DNA from 2 places in the Exiguobacterium sp. s5 genome. Region 2 is predicted to be linked to the other one. Evidence: riboswitches for the same ligand, from Rfam matches in the RefSeq annotation. Region 2 holds a riboswitch; the other holds the start of a gene.
The links. A riboswitch is a leader RNA that binds a small molecule or an ion and turns the genes downstream of it on or off. The one in region 2 is predicted to bind S-adenosylmethionine.
Positions count from the first base shown of each region.

Region 1: linked by a shared signal. The riboswitch ahead of metK (methionine adenosyltransferase) and the one ahead of KNP60_RS00910 (2,3-diketo-5-methylthiopentyl-1-phosphate enolase) in region 2 are both predicted to bind S-adenosylmethionine.

Region 1 covers NZ_JACSLK010000003.1:307,514-311,934, forward strand. The annotation lists gene KNP60_RS08865 (alpha/beta fold hydrolase) at 1-135, opposite strand, end outside; gene KNP60_RS08870 (GNAT family N-acetyltransferase) at 226-696, opposite strand; gene KNP60_RS08875 (hypothetical protein) at 861-1,388, shown strand; gene metK (methionine adenosyltransferase) at 1,430-2,638, opposite strand; SAM riboswitch class I at 2,769-2,888, opposite strand; gene pckA (phosphoenolpyruvate carboxykinase (ATP)) at 3,203-4,421, shown strand, end outside.
Region 2 covers NZ_JACSLK010000001.1:152,299-156,719, forward strand. The annotation lists gene KNP60_RS00895 (1,2-dihydroxy-3-keto-5-methylthiopentene dioxygenase) at 1-298, opposite strand, end outside; gene KNP60_RS00900 (methylthioribulose 1-phosphate dehydratase) at 312-929, opposite strand; gene KNP60_RS00905 (2-hydroxy-3-keto-5-methylthiopentenyl-1-phosphate phosphatase) at 926-1,576, opposite strand; gene KNP60_RS00910 (2,3-diketo-5-methylthiopentyl-1-phosphate enolase) at 1,573-2,730, opposite strand; SAM riboswitch class I at 2,800-2,901, opposite strand; SAM riboswitch class I at 3,107-3,209, shown strand; gene mtnK (S-methyl-5-thioribose kinase) at 3,291-4,421, shown strand, end outside.

The DNA.
Region 1 (4,421 bases), on a different contig from region 2:
CGTCTGTCCGGTCACGACGAGAACTTCATATTCGTCACGTAACCGTCCTAAAAACGCCTCGCTCAAGCGTGACGTGAACTGGAGCGGATAGACGATCACGATGACCCCTTTTCGTGATTCTTCTTCGTATGTCATACTGTCACCTCATTTTATTATGTCCATGTTTTTATACTAACAAAAAACATCAGCTGAGACTGATGTTTGTCAGAAAATCCGTCTAGGGTCTTAGCTCGGGTCATAGCGCAAATGAATCAGTTCCATCGGTTGGTCGTACACTTCCTCTTGAATCCGATTCAATTCGATGAACGCCTCATGGTTCAAAAAGGCGATCGCCTGCTCGTTCGAACTCTCGACGTACAGTTCGATCGGTTGAACTTTACGTTCGCGCAGATGAGACAATAAGGCCGTTCCGAGACCTTGTCGGTGATGGGTCGGATGAAGATAGAGCCGGAGCACTTCCCACGTATCCCCGCGGTCGATCGCATGATAGAACCCGATGACGTCGCCTTCGGCTTCACCGACAATGAACAACTGCTCTTTCGCTTCCTCGCTTGAACTGATGGCGCGGACGATCTCTTCTTGCTGATAAGCCCGTTCCATTACTTTTGAACGAACCTCGTCTTGTTCACTGACCGTTGCGAGCGCAATATCGCGGATGGTGGCGGCATCTTCTGGTACGGCTTCCCTGATCTTCATAACGGCATCCCCCTTTTGGCCAATCTAGTAGTATCATTCCCCATCAGCAAAAAAATATCCTGCCCGCTCATTACTTTTTGATGTCGAAATGAAGGAAGACGTTATTTTCCATTTTGACTCGGGTATAAGAGTATCAATGCCAACTTACAAAAAGGAGTGTTACTATGGAACCGAAACTACAACATGATCCAAAACTAGAGCAAGCCAACAATCCAAATCGTCAGTTTGACCAAACAAATGCAGGTGGCCCTAAAATCACCGTCGTGACCGGGATGCTCCTCGGCGCCCTCGTCGGCGGTCTGCTCGCCTTACTTAGCACGTCGAACCGTGAGAACACGAAACAATCGTTCTCGAGCGCGAAATCGTCGGTCGGCGGTCTCGTCGATACAGTCAAACAAGACCCAGCCGGCAAGGCCTCACAAGTCATTGACCAAGTGAAATCGGCTTCTGGAATCATCCAAGAAGTTGCCACTGACGTTCAAAACGTATACGAGAAAGTCGCTGGTGAAGTCGACACGGTCAAAGAAGACGTGAACAAAGTCGTCGGCACGGCGCAAGAAGCGAAGTCAGATCTTCAATCGATCGGCGAGAAAGTTGTCGATGCGAAAGATACGGCGCTCGGGCAAGAAACTTCATCCGACACGTCATCAAGCAATAACGAATCATCGAATGACAACAAAACACAAGCCTAACAAAAAACGACCTTTCGCTGAGAAAGGTCGTTTTTACTGTCTTATGCGAAGCGTTTCGCGCCTTCTTCAAGCACTGCCGCTTTATCCGTTTGCTCCCATGGGAGTTCAACGTCTGTACGACCGAAGTGGCCGTAAGCTGCTGTCTGCTTGTAGATTGGACGGCGAAGGTCGAGCATCTTGATGATGCCGGCCGGACGGAGGTCGAAGTTCTCGCGAACGAGTTCGACGAGCTCAGTCTCGCTCAATTTACCTGTGCCGAACGTGTCGACTGCGATCGATACCGGGTGGGCAACGCCGATCGCGTAAGCAAGTTGAACTTCTGCTTTGTCAGCAAGTCCCGCTGCAACGAGGTTTTTCGCTACGTAACGAGCCGCGTACGCCGCTGAACGGTCAACTTTGGTTGGATCTTTACCTGAGAACGCGCCGCCGCCGTGGCGAGCGTAACCACCGTACGTATCGACGATGATCTTACGTCCTGTAAGGCCTGCATCCCCTTGTGGTCCACCGATGACGAAACGGCCAGTCGGGTTGATGAAGTATTTTGTATCCGCGTCGATGAGTTCAGACGGGATGACCGCGTCGATGACGTGCTCTTTCAAATCAGCTTGGATTTGTTCGAGTGTGATGTCTTCGGCGTGTTGTGTCGAGATGACGATTGTGTCGATGCGAACTGGGTTGTTCGCTTCGTCGTATTCGACCGTCACTTGTGTCTTACCATCAGGACGAAGGTAAGCGAGCGTGCCGTTCTTACGAACTTCTGCCAAACGACGTGACAATTTGTGTGCGAGTGAAATCGGGAGCGGCATGAGTTCTGGTGTCTCTTTTGTTGCGTAACCGAACATGAGACCTTGGTCACCAGCGCCGATCGCATCGATTTCTTCTTCAGTCATTTGTCCTTCACGAGCTTCAAGCGCTTGGTCGACACCTTGGGCGATGTCTACCGATTGCTCATCAATCGATGTGAGGACAGCACAAGTCTCTGCATCAAAACCATATTTTGCACGTGTGTAGCCGATCTCACGAACTGTTTCACGAACAACTTTCGGGATATCCACGTAAGTTGATGTTGTGATCTCACCTGCTACGAGCACGAGACCTGTCGTGACAGATGTCTCAGCCGCAACGCGGGCGTTTGGATCTTCAGCTAAAATCGCATCCAAAATCGCATCTGAGATTTGGTCACAAATTTTATCCGGATGTCCTTCCGTGACGGACTCCGAAGTGAAAAGTCGACGGTTCAAGTTTGCCATTTCGAAAAACCTCCTATAATAAGGGTGATGTGTGGACGGTACTCGTTCCCCTTACGCGTTGCTTTGGGACGGTAATGAAAAAAACCTTTCGCCATGTTCAATGGGAAAGGTTGAATCGTTCTTCCTTACCCTCTTATCGTTCGAAGCTTGCGCTTCGCTTCAGGATAGCACCTTTTCCGAATAACAATGACAAATCGGACGGTTGCTGGGCTTCGTAGGGCCTTGTTCCCTCCACCGCTCAGAATAAGAGTATCCGTTACGAAGACCATCATATAAATGACACCCCGTTCTGTCAAGCGTATCGACTGAATTCGTAAAACTTTTCACGAACTCGCAATAGTTATGTTTGTGAAATATCAAACATTTTTTTGTCGGTTTTCGATTTTGTACTATGACCTGGTACAGAATATGTTAGAATGACAGTGTAAGAAAGCGCTTACTTTAAAGGGTAAAAAAGGCTTGTTTTTGATTAGTATGTCACATATAATAAAAACGTCATACTAATTAAACGCGGAAGTATGCGGATTTCATCCACATCTATTTAGGGGAAAGGTGGGATTCAGGATGGCGACAACGCTCCTGAAAATCGAAGAATTAATTAAAGGTGCCGACATGATGCGGAACTTAACGGTTCCAGAATTGGTGGAAGAAGCCATTCGCAACGGGGAAGGCGTACTGACGAAAGACGGGGCTTTATCGGTCAGTACAGGTAAATTCACAGGACGGTCACCGAAAGACAAATTCGTCGTGCAAGATGAAGTCAGCAATCATTTAGTAGACTGGGGTCCGGTCAACCAACCGATCGCAGAAGAGAAGTTCACGGCACTGCTCGATAAAGTGCTCACGCATCTCGAGACGAAAGACAAGCTCTATTATCTCGAGGCGTCTGCCGGGGCTGACGAGCATTATACGCTCCCGGTCCGGGCCATCACAGAATACGCGTGGCACAACTTGTTCGCGAAACAGTTGTTCTTGCGCGAATGGCCGACACAAGGTGCCTTTGATCCGTTCACGGTCATCTATGCACCGAGCTATAAGGCCGATCCGGAAGTCGACGGGACGAACTCCGAAACGTTCATTCTCGTCTCATTCGCCAAACGGACCATTCTGATCGGGGGAACAGAATACGGCGGCGAAATTAAAAAATCGATTTTCTCAGTCATGAACTTCCTGTTACCGGAACAGCACGTCTTGTCGATGCATTGCTCGGCGAACGTATCGGACGCCGGCGAGACGGCTCTCTTCTTCGGGCTATCGGGTACCGGAAAGACGACGCTATCGGCCGACACAGAACGTCATTTAATCGGGGACGACGAGCATGGTTGGTCTCCTGACGGCGTCTTCAACATTGAAGGCGGTTGCTACGCGAAGACGATCAACTTGTCGCGTGAGAACGAACCTCAAATCTACGATGCCATTCGATTTGGCTCGTTGATCGAGAACGTCGTCTTGGACGAGGAACGGGCGCCAGACTACAAGAACATCTCACTCACTGAGAACACACGGGCCGCCTACCCGATTCAATTTATCGATAACGCGATGCTTCCGTCACGAGCCGGGCATCCGAACACGATCGTCTTCTTGACGGCAGACGCGTACGGCGTCCTGCCTCCAATCAGCAAATTGACGAAGGAGCAGGCGATGTATCACTTCTTGTCAGGCTATACGTCGAAGCTAGCCGGCACGGAGCGCGGCGTGACGGAGCCGCAGGCGACCTTCTCGACATGTTTTGGGTCACCGTTCTTGCCGCTCGCACCGGAACGCTACGCCGACATGCTCGGCA
Region 2 (4,421 bases):
GATGTTCCTTTTGGAAGTTGACGAGCAGTTCGTCCAAGTTCGGCGTCGCATCCGACAACGAGATGACGTCTGCCGTCTCATAGCCACGGCGCTCCGACACGTCACGAATCTCGTCACGGAACGTCGACAAGATCGCTTGTTTGTCCTCGTCCGTCAACTGATAGTTCTCTTGCAGGTTTTCCGGGAGCTTTGTGATATCCCACTGCTCATATAAAATCCCGCGTGACTCTAAAAAGGCACTCACTTCAGTTTGATCGACGTAACGTTCTTCGGTTTGTTGGAAATAGACAGTTGCCATGGTTGGTTCCTCCTTATGAATGGACGCCTAGGGCGCGTAGTTTTAACGTATAGCTGAACAAGAACTCGTAAGCCTCTAAATAACGTTTGGCCGCGGCCGGGGTCTCGCCCCAGACGGTGATGCCGTGATTGCGGATGAGGACGGCGCCGGCGTTTGCCCGGATATGAGAGGCGAAGGCGGCTGCGAGCGTCGGGATGTCCGCATGGTTCTCGATAATCGGTACGCGGACGACCGCATCCTCGTCCCAGAAGCCGAGCGCCTTGATGATTTCTTGGCCGGTGAAGATGACTTCGCCGGTGGCGGCATGGAGCTCGGAGATGACATTATTGTCGACCGTATGGACGTGGAGCGAACACGTCGCGTCCGTCCGATTGAACACTTCGACGTGAAGCAGCGTCTCGGCGGATGGACGACCGTTCTGTTTGCCAATCAAGCGTCCGGCCGCATCGACGTGAACAAAGTCGTCCGGTGTTCGTTTTCGTTTATCGCGTCCGCTCGCCGTGACGAGAAATTCGAGCGGGTCATCGGAAACGCGAATCGCCAAATTCCCACTCGTTCCGGGGAACCAGTCGCGGGCGGCGAGTTCGTCTTTAATGTCGGCCAGTTCGAGCCAACGTGCGGCAAGGCTCATACGGCAACCTCCTTCAAGTGATGGGTGATGTCGTCAAACGTCTCGAACGGGGCGTAACGGATGCCTGCGTCTTCGCAGAGCGTGATGAGTTGACCTCGGGCGTAGACGAAGTCGGCACGCTTCGCGACCTCGAAGTCGGTCACCGAGTCGCCGATGACAATCAAGCGATCGGCGGGATTGACAAGGCGGCGAGCGAGCGTCGGCTTGCAACAGCCGCAATCGTTCGTACATTGTTCATCGCAAGCGTGCGGCCAAGCGACGGTGACCGTCTCAGCGGAGAAGTCGGCGACGTTGCAGAAGATATGCTCGGGGGCGACATGCCCGTCCAAGACCGGTTGCACGAAGAAGTCCATCCCGCCGCTGACGACGTCAAACTTCCAGCCATGGACCCGAACTTCTTCTAAAAATGCCGGGAACCCTTGGCGGAGCGTGATGCGCTCCAACAAATAATCACGGTAAGCCGGGGCGGCTTCGCTCGGCAACAGTCGAAACATTTGACCGACCCCGGATCGGATGGAAATCCGTTGCTCGAGGACCGCGTCTTTCAACTCGACCCAAGCCGGCGGGGCGAACGCCTTCATCAACGCGATGATATTGTCTTCCGCCGTAATCGTCCCGTCAAAGTCGCAGAGGATATGGGCCGTCATCGTGACGCCCACGCCTTCAACGCGGTATCGAGCTCGTCCGTCTGCCCTTCGGTTTGACCGAGTACGTGAGCGATGGCTTGTCGGAACGCACGAGCCCCGGCGGCTGCACCGTCCGGATGACCGTGAATGCCACCGCCGGCGTTGATGACGACATCCGTCCCGAAGTCCCGAATGATATCGGCGACGAGTCCCGGATGAATCCCCGCGGACGGGACCGGCAAAATCGGCTTCGACCAATGTGGTTCGGCACTCTGGTCACGAATCACGAACGCCTCGTCGCGCGGTGTCGCAAGTGAGCCGTACGGTGACGGGAAGAGCGTCAAATCGGCCCCGGCGAGGCGAGGGAGTTTACCGAGCAAAAGCGAATGACTGATTGATCCGGTCAAGGCGCCGGCAAAGGCCGGATGTGCCAAGATCGGGACGTGGATATCCGGATCGTTCGCGAGTTCGCGCAGTGCGTCGAGCCCGTACGTATAGACGTTGAACAGGAGCGCCGTCGCACCGGCCTCGATGAGACGGAGCGCCTGGTCACGCAGACCGAACACGGGGCCGCTCAGCGTGATGGCGTACAGGACACGTTTCCCGGTCGCCTCGAAGTGGGCTTGAATGACGTCCGCTCCGATCCGGGCCCGTTCGAGCGACGGGGTGAGCGGGTTGTCGTATAAAATCTCGTCGTCTTTGACGATATCGATGCCACCGGCGAACTGATCGCGGAGTTGCTGCTCGAGAAACGCGAGGTCACGGCCGATGACGCCTTTGAAGATGCTCATGACGAGCGGGCGATCCTGAACGCCGAGCAACTCACGAATCCCGTCGACACCGAACTTGGCGCCTTTGAAATCAGAGGCGAGCGTCTCCGGCAACGTCAAATCGATTAATCGGACCGAATCATCGAGGGACAGTTTCCCGAACGTCGTCGTCAAGATGGATGAAAAGTCAGGGCTGACATTATGTAACGGATAGCGGATCGTGAAGCGGCTCGTCGTGTCCGTATGTGTGGTTGATACGACCTCACCTCGGAACGCCTGTAACTGCTCTTGCTCTAAGTGAGGCAAGTCCGTCCATGTGCCGACGGTCAGCTCGAGGGCGATCTTGTTGGCGACGGTCGCGACCGCGTCCGTCCGTTTGATTTCATATGTGGCAGTGATACTCATATGGTTCCTCCTTCCAGGCAAACAAAAATGACCCCATGCCGAGGCAAGAGGTCATCATAAAAAAATGAACTCTTATCTCTCAGCTTACGCTGCAAGAATTAGCACCGTGCCATTTCTGGTCGGTTGCTGCGACATCATCGGGCTTGTCCCTCCGTCTGCTCTTGATAAGAATGTGATTTGAAGTTGTGAAATTTAATTGAATTTTTGCACAGAATCGTCACATCGTCAATTCCTTTTTTTCCAAAAAAAATATTTTGGAAAGTTGTTTCCATATATGCACAAAAAAAGACGAAGGTGCACCGAGAAAATGACGTTGACAATTGTGACGTCGAGTCCGTAATATTCAGCACATAAGTTCACCGAATCGAATAAACCACTCTTATCGCGAGTTGGCAGAGGGAATTGGCCCGATGACGCCGCAGCAACCGACCACTAGGCACGGTGCTACATCCACCAGACGAATGTCTGACAGATGAGAGGAACAACCAGTTTGGCTGTGCCTCTTTCTCGCGGAGAAAGGGGCTTTTTTTGTGGGCAACGTACAGGAAGGGGAAAACATTATGTCATATCAACCATTTACAGAACAGACCGTCGTCGAACATGTGAAAACGTTGGGGTTAATCGAAGACGGAGGCATCACGCATTGCGAGGAGATCGGGGACGGCAATTTGAACCTCGTTTTCCGCATCCGACAAGGCGAAACGAGTCTCATCGTCAAACAGGCGCTCCCATACGCGAAAGTCGTCGGCGAAAGTTGGCCGCTCACGCTCGAACGGGCGTGGATTGAACAGTTGGCACTCCGTGAGTTTGCGACGGTCGCGCCGCGGTTCGTCCCGGCCGTCCTCGGCAGCGATCGGACACTCGCCTACACGATTATAGAAGATCTGTCTGATTATGAGATTGTCCGCACCGGTTATTTGAACGGGGAGAGCTATCCGGAACTCGCCCGCCATGTTGGGGAATTTTTAGGCGAGACGCTGTTCGCGACGTCGGATTATGCGGCCGGACCGATCGCGAAGAAGCGGATTGAACGTGACTATTACAACCCGGAACTGTGTGACATCACCGAGAAACTCATCTTCACCGACCCGTTCAAAGACGCGGAGTCGAACAACATCGAGACGGCGCTGCGAGAAGATGTCGAACGCCTTTGGCAAGACCAAGCGCTCAAAGTCGAGGTGACGAAACTGAAAGTCGGCTTTGTCACGAAACATGAGGCACTCCTGCATGGAGACTTACATACGGGCAGCATCTTCGCGACTCAACAAGAGACGAAAATCATCGATCCAGAGTTCGCGTTTTACGGACCGTTCGGTTTCGACCTCGGCCAAATCATCGCCCATTTGACGCTGTCGACGTTCCATGACCCACTCAAGCGCTTCGAGCGTTTCACGGACGTCTTGACGGTGTGGGAGACGTTTGAGAAGACGTTTCGGGCCAACTTTGAGCGCGCCGTCGAGCCGTTCAACACGATTGGTTTTGTCGACGAGTTGTTGCGGACGATTTTCAGCGACACGATCGGCTACGCCGGTTGCGAGCTCATTCGCCGTGCCGTCGGACTGGCCGGTGTCGCCGATCTCGAGACGTTGCCGGAAGCGACGCGGCTCGAACGAAAACGTGACGCGCTCGCTCTCGGGACGGCGCTCATTAAAGAACGCCACAGCGTCGAATCGATTGACGACTTGGTGACG